One region of the Lactiplantibacillus sp. 3062 genome, then DNA from elsewhere that is predicted to be linked to it. Evidence: predicted binding sites of a transcription regulator. Region 1 holds the regulator's gene; each other region holds the start of a gene.
The links. The regulator Rex, encoded in region 1, represses fermentation and respiration genes when NADH is low (regulators of the CRP and FNR family bind a similar motif). The targets are predictions, from matches to a motif close to TTGTGAANTANTTCACAA.

Region 2: pplA (extracellular electron transfer flavoprotein PplA) is a predicted target of Rex. The motif match lies at 3,581-3,598, and genes of this name have one in related genera.
Region 3: ACWQAU_RS11220 (class II fumarate hydratase) is a predicted target of Rex. The motif match lies at 1,640-1,657, and genes of this name have one in related genera.

The regions. Positions count from the first base shown of each region.
Region 1 is NZ_JBVAYE010000003.1:270,187-275,698, forward strand. Features, by position in the region: gene groL (chaperonin GroEL) at 1-1,109, opposite strand, end outside; gene groES (co-chaperone GroES) at 1,165-1,449, opposite strand; gene ACWQAU_RS07255 (CPBP family intramembrane glutamic endopeptidase) at 1,642-2,286, shown strand; gene ACWQAU_RS07260 (redox-sensing transcriptional repressor Rex) at 2,451-3,128, opposite strand; gene ACWQAU_RS07265 (ABC-F family ATP-binding cassette domain-containing protein) at 3,297-5,279, shown strand.
Region 2 is NZ_JBVAYE010000008.1:33,565-39,076, forward strand. Features, by position in the region: gene ACWQAU_RS11030 (polyprenyl synthetase family protein) at 1-262, opposite strand, end outside; gene ACWQAU_RS11035 (Gx transporter family protein) at 268-837, opposite strand; gene ACWQAU_RS11040 (NusG domain II-containing protein) at 841-1,332, opposite strand; gene ACWQAU_RS11045 (NAD(P)/FAD-dependent oxidoreductase) at 1,427-3,337, opposite strand; gene pplA (extracellular electron transfer flavoprotein PplA) at 3,620-4,546, shown strand; gene ACWQAU_RS11055 (FAD:protein FMN transferase) at 4,886-5,512, shown strand, end outside.
Region 3 is NZ_JBVAYE010000008.1:69,476-74,987, reverse strand. Features, by position in the region: gene ACWQAU_RS11225 (flavocytochrome c) at 1-41, opposite strand, end outside; gene ACWQAU_RS11220 (class II fumarate hydratase) at 214-1,596, opposite strand; gene ACWQAU_RS11215 (flagellar biosynthetic protein FlhB) at 2,089-2,325, opposite strand; gene citF (citrate lyase subunit alpha) at 2,661-4,199, opposite strand; gene citE (citrate (pro-3S)-lyase subunit beta) at 4,189-5,103, opposite strand; gene citD (citrate lyase acyl carrier protein) at 5,103-5,393, opposite strand; gene citC ([citrate (pro-3S)-lyase] ligase) at 5,383-5,512, opposite strand, start outside.

The DNA of each region.
Region 1 (5,512 bases):
AATTTAGCTAAACGTTCTTGTAACTTTTCTTTGTCAAAGTCAGAAGTTGTTTCACCGATTTGGTTACGGATAAATTCAACCCGTTCTGAGATAGCATCCTTGGAACCAGCGCCTTCAACAATGGTGGTGTTATCCTTAGTAACCGTAACTTTGTTGGCTTGACCTAATTGATCGATGGTCGTGTCCTTCAATTCAAGGCCAAGGTCGTCAGTGATAACCGTCCCGCCAGTTAAGATAGCGATATCTTGTAATTGTTCCTTACGCCGATCACCAAAACCGGGTGCCTTAACGGCGACAACGTTAAACGTCCCACGCATCTTGTTCAAGACTAAGGTTGGTAAAGCTTCACCAGAAATGTCATCAGCAATGATCAACAATGGCTTGCCTTGTTCAACGATGGATTGTAATAGTGGTAAGATATCTTGAATGTTTGAAATCTTCTTATCAGTAATTAAGATATATGGATTGTCAAGATCCGCTTCCATCTTATCATTATCAGTAACCATGTATTGTGATAAGTAGCCGCGGTCGAATTGCATCCCTTCAACAACGTCTAAGCTAGTATCAACACCACGTGATTCTTCAATCGTGATAACACCGTCATGACCAACTTTTTCCATGGCTTCGGCAATCAATTTACCAGTTTCTTCACTTGCTGAAGATACAGAAGCGATTTGCGCAATATCTTCTTGCGTCTTAACTTCGTGTGCCATAGCGTGTAATGAGTCAACCGCCGTCTTAGTAGCTTCTTCAATCCCACGACGAATGCCAACAGGGTTAGCACCGGCCGTAACGTTCTTCATACCTTCATTAACGATTGATTGTGTTAAGACCGTTGCAGTAGTCGTCCCATCACCAGCGATGTCATTAGTCTTTGAAGCAACTTCAGAAACTAACTTAGCACCCATGTTTTCGAAATGATCGTCTAATTCGATCGCCTTAGCAATCGTTACACCATCATTAGTAATTGTTGGTGAACCATATGATTGTTCCAAAACAACGTTGCGACCCTTAGGACCTAACGTTGACTTAACTGTGTCAGCTAATTGATCGACACCTTTTAGCATCGCTGAACGTGCATCTTCAGAGAACTTTAATTCTTTAGCCATTATCTCTATTCACCTCATGAATTTAATTTATTTTAAGTTGCGCAATTTAAATGGATTAGTCTTCGATTGCAACGATATCTTTTTCGTGCAATACCAAATACTTAGCACCTTGATACTTGACTTCGGTACCGGCATACTTATCGAATAATACTTGATCGCCGACCTTCACGCTGGGGTCAACTTTTGTCCCGTTATCTAAAACACGACCGTCATTGACGGCAACAACCTTACCGCTTTGGGGCTTTTCCTTAGCGTTATTGGCAATGACAATACCGCCAATTGTTTGTTCTTCTTCTTCTTGTTGTTGCAAGATAACGCGATCTCCTAATGGTTTTAACACGTGAATCCCTCCATTTATTCTTTTTTAGCACTCCTCAACCTCAAGTGCTAATTACATTGTCAACTATATCATTTTAATTCAAGATTGCAAGTGATTTGTCAATTATTAGTCAAAGAATGTCAAATCGACTATAATGAATACTATTGAAGTATCAATAAATCTTAAATCAAACTTTTAAAAGGACGTGACTTGATGGTTAATCGCCGCCAATCAATCTTTATTCTTATCATCTACTTTATTATTTACGCACTACCGAGCGTCCTTGTGACTGCTTTCCATCAGCTAGGGGCCCAAGTATTCGTGATTCAAACGGTCGACTACTTAGTCGGTGCAATCCTACTCATCTGGTTGGCGAGTCGCATGCGGACAAAAAACGTTGTTGAAAAACAACCAAGTAACTGGTTCATGACGTTCATCTGGGGATTGATCGGTCTTGTCCTAGTCATCATTGGTCAAGTCATCATTTTAAAAATGACGGCTTTACTGGGACAGTCAACAGCGTCAACCAACACGACCACCCTCTTAACTGTTGGGCAACAATATCCCGCTTTCTTCTTAGCCATCATTGTCGGTGCCCCGATTATGGAAGAAATCGTCTTCCGCAAAGTTATCTTTGGCAATCTAAGTGCGGTTACTGGTCAGATTGGGGCGGCCTTGATTTCTAGTGTGTTATTTAGCTTTGCACATGCGGATGGTCACTTTATCCTCTATGCCTTTATCGGGTTATTATTCTGCTGGTTATACCAGCACACCGGTCGGATTCAAACATCGATGACGGCTCACATCCTGATGAACGCATCGGTCGTGTTACCCACGTTATTAGGCTTATTGCACTAGTATCATTACTAGGTAGCGCTAACCTAGCGTTTCAACGTTAATTTTCACCGAATATTTATACGTTACAATCAATGATTCGTGATCTAAGTATGTTAAAAAAGCTTCCCTGAATAATTCAGAGAAGCCTTTTTATAGCCATTTAATTTCAAAGATAAAGCGAGTTATTAATCTTCAGTCTCATTTTCATCGTCATTACCATTGTCACCTAATTGCTGACCGTAATGTTCAATGAAGTAGATCAATGTTTGTAATTCGTTGGTCAAATCAACGTTCTGAACCCGTACTGTCTCAGGAACGGAGATTCGTAACGGCGTAAAGTTCATGATTCCTTTGACGTTTGCATCAACCAAGTCATCGGTAATTTTCTGAACAACCGTGGTTGGCACCGTTAAGATAGCAATCTCAATCTGTTGTTCGATCAATTGCTTTTTGAGCTCCGTCATTGGGTACACTGGAACCCCACTTTGGACTGTATTGGCAATCGCCTCGTTGACATCAAATGCTGCTGAAATGCGGACATTACTGTTTTTGTGAAAATTAAAGTTCAGTAGGGCGTGGCCCAAATTACCGACCCCAATTAAAGCAACATTCGTTAAGGTGTCTTGATTTAAAATCTTTTTGAAAAATGCAAGTAACGTTTCAACATCGTATCCATACCCTCGTTTGCCGAGCGCCCCAAAATACGAGAAATCTCGCCGAATCGTTGCTGAATCTACTTTAACCGCCTCGGACAACTCGGTCGATGAGACCCGCTTCTTATCTGCATCTAGCAAGATATTTAAATAGCGGTAATAAATCGGTAACCGTTTTGCCGTTGCCCGTGGAATTTTTGTTTCTGCCATTCGGACGTGTCCTCCTAATTAAAAGTTTGTGAATTTGCTGACACTATTCTAGCATAACGCGTGACTTTGTGAAATAATAATTACTTATTATTCCGAATAATTGGGTCAGGCCGTTACAATATGCTACAATTATGTCACGAATTAAATGTGAAAGGAGCTTAATAAAGCGTGATTTTACTACAAGTACAGCAAGTTATGCGGCGTTTTGGCGCCGATGTCTTGTTCGATAACGTACAAATGGATATTCAAGAACACGCTCGGGTGGCCCTCGTCGGTCGAAACGGGGCCGGAAAATCAACCTTACTTAAAATGATTGCCGGCGAAACGGTACCGGACGAAGGCCAGATTTCAATGCGCAAGGGCTTAACAATCGGTTACTTGGCGCAAGACCAAGGACTGGATAGTAACAATACGATTTGGGAAGAAATGAGTAGTGTCTTTGCTGAGTTACATGCCATCGAAAAACGGATGCACCAGCTCGAAAATCAATTGAGCGACCCCGCAATCATGAATGATGAGCAGGCTTATCAACAGACCCTGAAAACCTATGATCAGATTCAAACTGGATTTCAACAAAAAAACGGGTACGGCTACCAAGCTGAGATTCGGGGCGTGTTGCACGGCTTCCAATTCGACGCCGATGTGTACGATAAGTCGGTGACGGCACTATCCGGTGGACAAAAGACCCAGTTGGCCTTGGCCAAGTTGTTACTTGAAAAACGGGACTTGCTTATCCTTGACGAACCGACGAACCACTTGGACGTCGAAACTCTTACTTGGTTGGAAAGCTATCTCCAGTCTTACTCTGGTGCGCTGCTAATCGTTAGCCATGACCGTTATTTCTTAGACCGGGTCGTTAACGAAGTCTATGACTTATCACACCATGAAATGGTGCACTACACTGGTAACTACGACCAGTTTGTGCAAGAAAAAGCGGCTCGAATCCAAGCACAATGGAAACATTATGAAAAGCAACAAGCGGAGATCAGCAAGCTTGAAGACTTTGTTAATCGTAACATCGTGCGTGCTTCTACGACAAAACGGGCCCAGGCTCGGCGTAAGCAGTTAGCAAAGATGGACCGCCTTGACCGCCCTGATAGTGACGAGAAGACTGCCCACTTTGGCTTTCATGCGGCTAAACAAAGCGGCAACATTGTGTTGACCGTCAAAGATGCAGCCGTGGGCTATGATGGTCAGATTCTTTCGGAACCCGACAACTTGAATATTAAGAAACATGAAGCTATTGCCATTGTTGGACCGAACGGTATTGGAAAATCGACTTTCCTAAAGAGTATTTTGGGACAGATTCCATTCATTAAAGGCCAGGCCGTTTTTGGCACCAACGTCGTTACGGGCTACTACGATCAAGAGCAACGTAATTTAAACGACAAAAAAACCGTCCTCAGTGAACTTTGGGATGAACATCCCACCACTCCTGAAAAAGACATTCGTACCATTTTGGGCAGTTTTCTCTTCACTGGTGAAGATGTTGATAAACCCGTTCATGCCCTATCTGGTGGAGAACGAGCCCGGTTACTGTTGACCAAACTTGCCATGCAAAATGACAACTTCTTAATCTTAGATGAACCAACTAACCACTTGGATATCGATAGCCGTGAAGTTTTGGAAGTCGCCCTCAACGACTTTGACGGCACCCTTTTGTTCGTGTCACATGACCGCTACTTCATTAACCAAGTCGCCACGAGTGTCGTAGAGGTTTCTCCGGAAGGCACGGAACTCTTCTTAGGTGATTACGACTACTACATCGACAAGAAACAAGAGCAAGCTGAAATCGCGGCTGCGGCTGCTAGCCAAGCGGCCGAAAAAGCTGCTGAAGCCGGTGCAGCGGATTCAACCAGTGCCACAACTGCTGCTCCCCGCTCCAAAGGCCAGCAAAATTACCAAGCCAGCAAGCAGCAACAACGTGAAAAGCGCAAGCTCGAGCGCTCAGTTGCCGCCCTGGAAGAACAGATGACTGCCTTAGATGAACAAGCCACACAGATTCAAACTGAAATGGCGCAACCTGAAGTATCGGCCGATGTTGGTAAACTACAAGACCTACAAAAAGAACTTGAAGCCATCAATACTCAACAAGAACAAGTTGAAACCGAATGGACCGAACAAGCTGAAGCTTTAGAAGAATTGAGCTAATTTTCCAATGACTCATCAGATAAAAATAATAGTCGCCTCAAGAATTAATATAATTCTTAAGGCGACTATTATTTTGCCCCTATCCGCGGCATAAATCATGATTGAAAGGTGCCGGTTAGGTGGGTTCCTGTTCGTCAGCAATGCGCGTCCGATTCCGACCTCCGGGGCTGGGTGACAATTGCTGGAACGTAAGCCGACGTCGATTTGAGTCTTATTCTAAGCCGGAAGGAACC
Region 2 (5,512 bases), on a different contig from region 1:
GCGTAGCGGTATGGAGCGTTTCTAATGACGCCGCTAAGGCCACCATCCGTTGCCGATCAGTTGTTGTAAATTGTGAGAATAGGAGGCAGTATGCCGGGCGTAAGAGCTTACCACCACCATGAATCATTTCTAAAATCGCGTCATTGATGTCGGCATCTTGAATATTGATGTTCGCCGTCATCAGCTGCATCACTTGTTGCAGCTCCGGTTGTAGTGCCGGGTAATCACGCCAAATTGGGTGTAATTGTGTTGCCGATTGCATAAGGGTTACTCCTTTGTTTGATCTGGATGGTGTTCTCGATTGAATTTGAGATAGCGTAAGATCGTGACGTGGGTGAACAAGTAGTTGGCGGCGATTCCGAGAGCACTTCCCGCTGCTAGTCCAATAATCGAAAGCACTGGCAAGTAGAGCATGACCGTCCACGTCTGTGCAATAAGACTCGCGACCAATAGCTGACCAACATTATGCATGACGCCGCCAGTTGCTGAAATCCCAATAATACTAACGCGTTTAGGCCCTAATTGTTTGACCAGCAGCATGGCAAACAGGCTGAGAAAGGCGCCCCCAAAACTATACAGAAAGGTTGATAAAGTGCCACCTAGGAGGGCCGTTAAAATCAAACGGAGCCAGGTTAGGGTTATCACGTCAGTTAATGATAATGTATAGATTGCAACAATGGTAATCAGATTGGCTAAACCAAGCTTGGCACCTGGGGCAAAGGCAAACGGGAATGGAATCATCCGTTCAAGGATGCCGATGATCACGCCTTGTGCAACCAGTAACGCGATATAAATATTACGATGAGTTTTGTTTGATCGTTCAAATGAATTATTCATATTCTACTCCGTAACTAAACCATTACCGCCAGATTTGACTTGACCGTTGCTGGCCTTAATTTCAACCAAGAGTTTGTGGGGCAAACAAACAATCGTTTGACCAGGTTTATGAATCCAGCCTCGGCGGACACATACTTGGTCAGAACAGTTGGCTTTCGTAATCGCAACGCGCTTAGGTTTAAAGGTGATCGTGTTGTAGTGCCCATGGTTATCGCGATAGGTGAAGTGCTTAGTCGTTTTCAGATTCGTAATATTGACACGCTTCAAGACGGTCCCATTATGTGAGACCACGGCGTTATACGTGGTTTCACTGCTCGTGGCCTTTCGCTTAGCCACTAGTGCCGCATGTTCAGCTTGTTGTTTTTGCTGGTATGAAAAAATCGCTAGTGGGGTGAACGATAAAATAATTAGCGCAACAATAATAATAATATCAAACGGCTTGATCATATCCCCATAACGTTTGAATGTCCGGATCATTGTCCGTAATTTACGCATCGTTAACCCTCCAATTCAATGAAATAAAAAATGGTTCAAGGGGGAAAAACAACCCTTGAACCATCGGGAAAGGATTTAATTAATTATAACGCATCTAGCGGGTTTTAACACCGTCGTAATGAGAACGAACGTTGCCGTACCACCAGTGTCCAAGGTGTTTTTGCATCCACGGAACGACCCAGTAGTCTAACCCAAATGTCCGTCCGGAACCGTTCATTAAGGCGAGGGCAACAAAGATCATCCAAATGTTGACCCAGTAGAACATGCCAGATAAGCAGAAGACGACAACTAAGCCAATGGTGACTGCGTTAGCAAACCAAGTAAAGAGTCCGAAGAAAATACATAATGCAATGACGATTTCAACACAAGTCATGAATTTCTGGAAGAAGAGGGCCATTTGCATGTTCGGAATGAAGACCTTGGTAATTGATTCGAACCAATGTGGCATTTTGTCAAAGACCATCAGGGGTTCTTTACCGTACATGTATGAAAGACTGAAGACACCCTTAGCGGCTTTAACGGTTGACGTGGCAGCTTCAGAAGCACCACTGGTTGCAGCGGCTTTAGTTGCTTGAGAGGCACCACTGGTTGCGGCCACGGTAATCCATTCGAATGGTAACCGTAACTTGTCAGTGAACCAGGATTCAGATCCCTGAACTTTAGTCCAGCAGTCCCATAACCACATGGCACCATAGAAGAACCGCAGTGGCACACTCCAGAGTACGTTACCAGCCCGTGAGACCCAACCGCGGAAGACGTTACGGTTATTACGAGTCCGGAAGAATTCGTGCATGAAGTACTGGAATAGGTAGTAACCTGAGAAAATCTGAACGTAGTACATCCAGTTGATGGCGTGTTTTAAAAGCACGGCAATAAAACCAGAGACGTTCCACTTCTCTAAAACTTGTGCAACGGCATATTTGGAACCAATTGAGTCGACGGATGCTTGATAAGCGCCCTTAAATGGCTTGATCGTAACGTCAGTCTGGTCAACGTTCTTAATAATACCTTCGACGGCCTTAGCTGCGGTTTCTTCAGCCCCTTGAACGATTTGTGGGACTGGCCGTGGTTGGTCAGGTTCTTGGTAGCTGGTTGAATCACCGGCTAAGAAGATATTGTTACAATCCTTAGCTTGCATGAATTCATTGGCCATCAAGCGACCACCGCGGGGGTTAGTTTCAATGCCGAACTTTTTAACGATACTATTAGCACGAACACCGGCTGTCCAGATTAACGTGTAGGTTGGAATTGGATCCTTGCCTTTTAAGTTAACATGGTCTTCACAGACTTCGGTAATCATGGAGTTCGTCATGATTTTGACACCATGTTTTTCCATGTACTTAGCGGCCTTACCGGCTTGCGTCCGGTTGAGCATGTTAATAATAGTCGGCGCTGCTTCGACCAATTGGAGCGTGATTTCACTTGGATCGAGCTTGTTGTCTCGAGCCAAAACATCACGATATTCGATTAATTCACCAATCAGTTCAGAACCAGTAAAACCAGAACCACAGACTGTAAAGGTCAACATGGCTTTGCGCTTAGCAGGGTCGAGCTCCGCCGCCCCCCGCCGAATAATTGCAGATAAGTGAGCGCGCAATGCCATCGCTTGTTCGAAGGACCACAATTCGAAGCCGTGTTCCTTAACACCGGGAGTCCCAAAGTCATTGGATTCCCCACCCAAACTAATTAAAAGTTGATCATATTGATAACTTCCGTGTTCGGTAGTAACTGTTTGTGCCTTTTTGTCGATGCCCGTCACGGTATCGGTCACGAGACGAACGTTTTTTCGCCGTGCGAACAACCGTTGCAAATCATATTGGATATGCTCAGGTTCCACCCGTTCGGTAGCAACTTCATGTAATTCAGTCATATACGTGAAGTATGAATGCCGGTCAATCAACGTAATCTCGACGTCTGCATTTTTTTTGAAATGCTTAGACAGTTTCTTGGTTGCGTAAACACCAGCAAACCCCGCACCGACAACGACAATATTTTTCTTTGCCATTGCGTAACAACTCCCTTGAATAATAGTGTAAAAAGATAATTCCACTAATAATTATAACGATAATGTAAGCGGTTGTCTATGGATTATGGGAAAGAATGCATAAACTATCACATTATCTAAGCCGCGAAAATAGTGGCATCGAGGTTTGAACGGAAAACGTTGTCAATACCGCTATTATTAGGCTAAAATATCATTTTTTTAATGGAATGGGATTGACTATTACCAGTTTAAACGTTAAGATTAATGTGAATTTTCATACAAAAAGGTTAGGAGTGGGATATCATGAAATTCAAATCAGTTATTACGGGTGCTTCAGTTGTTGCAATTTCAGCTTTAGCTTTAGCAGGTTGTGGCAGCAGTTCTTCAAGTTCTAGCTCGAGTTCATCCAAGAAGAGTTCATCTTCAAGTTCATCAGCTAAGACAACTAAGGTTGCTAAATTAACTGCTGGCAGCAAAATGAAAGCGGGTACTTATAACCTTGAAGAAGAAAATTATTCACATGGTTATCGGACCAAGATGAGTATCACAGTTAATAACAACGGTAAAATCACTAAGTCCAGTTATGACCAAGTGAACAAGAACGGCAAGTCCAAAGTTGATGATACTTCATATAACAAACAAATGAAGAAGATCGCTGGGACTAACCCCAAGACTTACATGCCTAAGTTAAACAAGACGCTGACGGGCTCTGCCGCTACTGGTAACGTGGGCTCCATTGATGTTGTGACTGGTGCGACTGAATCATCAAAGACCTTCCAAAACTACACACAACAATTAGTTCAAGCTGCCCAAGCGGGTAACAAGTCGACCATTAAGATTGACAATGGTGCCAAGATGAAAGATGGTACCTACAAGTTGAACGAAAAGAACTACTCACACGGTTACAAAGTTACTTTCGCAATCACGGTCAAGGATAATAAGATTACGAAGTCTGAATATAACCAAGTGAACAAGAATGGCAAGTCCAAAGTTGACGATGCAGCTTACAACAAGCAAATGAAGAAGGTTGCTAAGACTAACCCTAAGACTTATCAACCAGCTTTGAACAAGTCATTAGTTAAGAGTAGTGATCCAACTAAGGTTGACGTTGTCACGGGTGCCACTGAATCCTCTAACACCTTTATTATGTACGCGGAACAATTACAAAACGCGGCACAAAAGGGTGACACCAACACGATTACTGTTGACAACATGATTTTCTCTGAATAAGCAATTTAATTATTAGATTCTTTTGAGGCCTGAGGCGCATGCTGAGGGCCTTTTGTTTTTAATTGAGCAACCACAAAAGTTTGTCACTCAGTTGGGCACGACTTTGAGCAAGCTAAATCCATACATGGATATTGGTTTAAAAAATAATAGTGGCGGTGAATGTTAAGTGCAAAATGGCTGTGGTAGTACAAACCCGACCGTCGAGTTGTACCGTTTGCTGTAGGTGCGCTGATGTCAGACTAGCGTAGAAAAGCTTGGATGACGCGCAAACAGTCTCACCGGATGAATCAAGACTTTGGTATAATGACAATTGAAATTAAAAATAGGGGAAGTATTGGAATGAAGCTAAAAAAATGGGTTCGAATTGGATTAATTGTTGCAATGATCGTGCCATTGACGGCGTGTGGGACGAGTACGAGTCGCAAAAATGCTGCTAGTAGCCGACCCAAACCAACTAAGGTCGTCAAGACGCCGATCGAGGATACCCAGTTCATGATGGGCACAGTTGTCACGTTGCGGATTTATAATAAGGGTAAGGATAACGTGTTAGCTGGGGCGTTTAAGCTGTTGAAAACGGAAGCTAAGGAAATTACGGTCAATCAAAAAGGATCTGAAATTGACAAGATCAACGCCGCTGCCGGTAAAAAGCCAGTGGCTGTCAGCAAGGATATCTACCCAATGATCAAAGCAGCTTACTATTATAGTAAGAATTCAGACGAATCCTTTGATTTAGCCATTGGCCCGATCACATCACTCTGGCATATTGGATTTTCTGATGCCAAGGTGCCCACTCAACAAGAAATTGACAAGAACGTTAAGCTGGTAGACTACAAAAAAGTTAAATTAAATGACAAGAAACGGACCGTTTATCTAGAAGAAAAGGGAATGCAACTAGACCTTGGTGGGATTGCCAAGGGTTACATGACCGATCAAGTGAAGACGTACTTATTAAATCATGGGGTTTCA
Region 3 (5,512 bases), on a different contig from region 1:
TCCGCTAAGGCGGTTGGTGTAAATGTAAACTTTTCAGCCATTGATTGCCACTTCTCCTCTCAATTCGTCCGGGGTATTCCCCAGGATGGAACCAAAATCTCATTTATTATTGTCGTTAACTGGACACGGGCCACCATTCCAAGTCTAGGAACAATGACCCGTGCCACCTTGATCCACGTTAACGGTTCAACGCCGATCAATACTTATTTTAGCTTAATCATCAATATTCGTCATATCCAGTGGAACCATCCATTCATCGAATTGTTCCGCGGTTACTTTGCCAGACTTGATGGCTGCTTCACGCAATGTCGTCCCCGCTTTTTCAGCTGCTTGAGCAATCATCGCACTATCATGATAGCCAATATGTGGTGACAATGCCGTAACCGTCATCAAGGAACTGTCGACTAACTCTGCCATACGGTCTTGGTTGACCGTCAAACCAGCAATCATTCGGTCAGTGAAGCCGGTAATCGTTCCAGCTAACAATTCAGCAGATTCAAGGAAGGCATCAATCAAAACGGTCTTGTAAACGTTCATTTCAAAATTACCTTGGCTAGAAGCTAAATCGACGACCACGTCATTCCCCATAACTCGTACCGCTGCCATAGTGATGGCTTCAGCTTGGGTTGGGTTAACTTTCCCAGGCATGATTGATGAGCCGGGTTCGTTAGCCGGAATGTTTAATTCGTCATAACCGGCCCGTGGACCGCTTGCCAAGAACCGCACATCATTGGCAATCTTCATCAAATCGGCTGCTAGGGTCTTGATGGCCCCGTGAACCACGTTTAAGCCAGAATGATGGGCCAAACCATAGAACTTATTGGAATCAGCCGTAAATTCAATCCCATACAATTTGCTCATCGCCGCAGCAATATTTTCAGCAAAATGAGGGGCAGCATTTAGACCAGTCCCAACGGCGGTCCCACCCATTGCAAGCTCGCCTAACGTTGGATTCAACTGTTTTAAGTAGGCAATATCATGTTCAATCGCACTGGCCCAACCACTCACTTCTTGGCCAAAAGTTAATGGCGTTGCATCTTGAAGATGGGTCCGGCCGATCTTTACTACCCGCCAGTACTTCTTTTGTTTGATCTTCAATTCCGCTAATAAGTGTTCCGCTGCGGCAATCAGCTTATCCACGGCAACTGCGGCCGTAATGTTCATCGCCGTTGGGAAGATATCGTTAGAGCTTTGACCATGGTTAACATCGTCGTTCGGCAAGATTTCAATATCAGGATTGATCTTACCAGCCATGTGTGCGACCACTTCATTAACGTTCATATTCGTTTGCGTCCCCGAACCAGTTTGGTAAACAACCAGCGGAAAGTCCTTACGCAAATCTTCATCGTCGAGCGCTAATAACTTATCAATGGCAGCCACGATTAAATCAGCTTTTTCAGCAGTCATTGCTTCAACTTCTTTATTCGCAATCGCTGCGGCCCGCTTAATTTGAAGTAATGCCCGAATCATTTCCAACGGCATCTTCGTACCAGTCGGAAAGTTATGGCGACTCCGTTCTGTCTGAGCACCCCATAAGGCGTTCGCAGGAATTTTAACTTCGCCTAAAGTATCTGATTCAACTCGATATTCTGTCATGTTGATAACCTCCAATTAATGTGTTGGTAAGCGCTTACTAAGTGTGTGAAAAAAATAACATTTAGTTTATAAACCTAGTTTAGCGCCCCCATATAGCTATAGTCAAACTCAGTTTTAGCTATAAGTATTAGTTATGAGGTTTATGTAACAGTCGTTTGGCGCTGAAAGTTTGCGGTAACTGTGTGTTTGATAAAAATGTTTATTTATTCACATGTTCCGATTTATTTCTGTTGACCAATTTTACTCGTAATCGTCATTTTTTGCATACTCTGGAGGTTAAAGTCAATATCGGAATAGGACGCACACCAGCTGACAAACAACATTTCTAACTGTCGGGCCCTTTTCAGTCCCGAATCATGTTAAAAATTCAGGACATCGCTAATTAAAACAAAAATATCTCTACTAAATTGATATTAGCCGAGATATTTTTGATAAAGACATTGCTATGTTTACTTATCAGTTCCAACTGAATATCCCCATCTAACAGTATACTTAGCGATTCAACCATAGTCCAAGCACCAAAAGGACAATCATGATACCTAAAATCTTGGCATGGTTCCAATACTTAAACAGCAAGTCAATAATTGCAACCACAACAAATATAATCAGAACCGACATAAAATACAACCAAACATTACCATTAACACTGACCGTCACAACAAAACCAATAACGGCTAACCATGGTAAATATTTATCAATAAATAGCTTAAAATTTGGAAATTGCTCCATCACTTAATCACCCGCATCACCTTATAGTTCTTTGCAAACAATTGTATGCGTGAAGCCTCCTTACAACGACGCATTTCAATATATAAACACGAACAACTATTTATATTGTACTACATATTCATTAACTTGCTTATCAGTCTAAGCAACCAAATAAATCTTACCATTTCCCAAGCCGATAAATATTATTTGTCTCCAGTATCTGTTCGCTACAAGTGTCTATAAGGCGCATTGGTCACACGTACAATAGAACTGCCCTGCTTAACTCATTTCAATTCACCATAAATAAAAATGACCCAGCTAGTCATCAGCCGGGTCATTTTTGTCATCAATATCTTTTAGTCCTTCACCGCTTTAATCGTATCAATAATCGTGCCATCGCGATATTCAATCAAGGCAACGGTGCGATCTGTAAATTCAAGTGGTTGGGGTTGGCCGACTTTCTTTTCGGCTAATTGTTGTAATTCTTCAATCGTATAGACCGGCACACCTGGGACATGACTGAGTGCTTTAACTAGGTCTTGACGCCGGGGGTTGATTGCAATCCCGTATTCCGTCACAACCACGTCAATGGAGTCCCCCGGCGTTACAACGGTTGTTACTTCTGGCACAATCGTCGCTAACCGACCACGGACAAGTGGTGCAGAGATAATGGTCAGTTTGGCCGTAGCCGCGTCTTGATGTCCACCAATGGCGCCACGAATCACGCCATCCGAACCGGACATGACGTTGACATTGAAGTGCGTATCAATTTCCAACGCACTCAGAATGGCAACATCCAATTGATCAACCATCGCTCCTTTATTATCAGGGTCAGCGTACCATGATGCGTCAATTTCTTGTTGATTAGGATTGGCGTGCATCGATGCTGCCGCCCCTTTGTCAAAGTCTTGAACATCCATGACTTTATCAACTAACCCTTCTTCGAGCAAATCAGTGGTTGGTTTCGTAATACCACCAAGTGCAAACGATGCTTTGATTTGATTATCGAGCATTGCTTGCCGCAAGTACCGAGTGACAGCTAACGCAGCACCGCCGGAACCAGTTTGGAATGAGAAGCCGTTTTTAAAGTATGGTGAGTTCACGATCACATCATTAACGGTCTGGGCAATCTTCAATTCCTTTGGGTCCTTGGTGAAGCGCGTCGCACCTGAACCAATCTTGTCAGGGTCACCAACTTGGTCGACTTGCACGACGTAATCGACTTGTGTCTGTTTAATTGAGGCCGGTGTATTTGGATAAGCCACAATATTATCGGTCAATAAGACAACTTGGTTGGCGTATTGCGCATCCATCAGGGCGTAACCTAAGGAACCAAAGACTGCTTTACCAGCCATCCCGTTCGCATTTCCTAGTCGGTCAGCATTCGGCACACCTAGAAAGGCGACATCAATTTTAATATCACCATGTTCAATGGCCCGGGCCCGATTACCATGAGAACGGAAGATTACGGGGTTCTTTAAACCACCGTGTGAAACGAAGTCCCCAAGAGAGCCCCGCATCCCCGAGCTAGTAATATTCGTAATCGTTCCGGCCTTAATTGCTTCGATCACCATATCGTTCATCACGCCCGTTAAGGAGGATGGCGCCAAGGTCAAATCTTTAATACCGGCATCAATAATGGCCCGCATCACTTGATTGAAGACGAAATCCCCATTACGAAAATGGTGGTGAAATGAAATCGTCATACCATCTTTGACAGTGGCTTTTACCACGTCAGCAACGGAATCAACGACTTTGTTGTCCCCTGTTGAAACGTGAACTTTGGGGGCCACCCGTTGAATTTCAGGATGTCCGATTTCGGTTGACTCAAAACCTTGGTAATTTAACTTCGTCATTAATTCTGCTGGTAATTCGCGGTCTACACTATTTTTCAATGTAATTGCCCTCCTCGTCGAGTAAGTTGGAAACTTTGGCTAAGCTCATCACACGTTGAGCCCGCAAAACAACGGGCCGGTCTACCATTTGGCCATTCATGGAAATAACACCAGAACCCTTGATCCGGGCTTCCTCAATCGCGGCGATGACTTTTTGGGCCTTAATAACTTCATCCTTGGTTGGTTCATAGACTGAATTGACCATTGCAATCTGTCGAGGGTTGACCAATGATTTACCGTCAAATCCTAATTGATGAATATGCCGCGTCTCACGGTAGAAGCCATCGGGATCGGCCATGTTTGTAAAGACCGTATCGAACGCGGCGATTCCAGCGGCACGAGCAGCATGAAGCACCATGTTACGGGCAAATTCCAGTTCCGCGCCATCAGGATAACGGTGGGTCTTCATGTCCGTCGTATAATCTTCTGCTGACAAGGCGATCCCAATCATTCGATCCGAGGCTGCCGCGATTGCCGGGGCATTAAGCACGCCCTTAGCGCTTTCAATTGCAGCCATCAAATGAGTCGTGCCAACTGGTATCTTAAATTCAGCTTCAGCTGCCGCGACATCCTTTTCCAACGTTTGGATCATGGTAGCCGATTCGACTTTTGGCAAACGGATAACATCAATGCCAGCCTTGACCATTGCTTTGACATCATCAGCGTAATACTTGGTATCCAAACCATTGATTCGAACGACCAATTCAGCGTTGCCATAATCTTGCGTTTTTAACGCTTCGTAAACCAGCACCCGGGCCGCATCCTTTTCAGCCATTGAGACGGCATCTTCCAAGTCAAACATGATCGAGTCTGCACCGTAAATCCCGGCATCCTTTACCATGGCTGGATTATTACCAGGTACAAACATCATTGTCCGCCGTAAGCGTTCTTCATTTTCAGCCATTATAATACCTCCCATGCTGGTGTCGTGGTTTCTAACGCCCGTTGTGCTGCCGTAATGGTCCGCGCTTTAATGACGCAGTCCAACGCCCCTTTATCAACAGCGCGCACCTTCACATTATCGATATTCAATTGTTGAAGCGTCGTCGTGATCACGTGCTTGATTTGTGCCCCGAACTGTTTGATAACATCCGATTCAAGGTCGATTTGAATGCCGTTGTCTCCCGCCATTAACATAATTTGAATATCAGATGATTCCAAGGTTCCGGCGACTGCCGTTGTCTTAATTTCCATCAATTTTCATTCCTTTCTGAATTCGCGCTTGTAATGTTGTTAGGTTATTTTTTATAAACTGGGCCGTTGTTGCCGGTACCAGTTGGTTTAACTCAGTTAAGTTGCCGCTTTGAATCCGT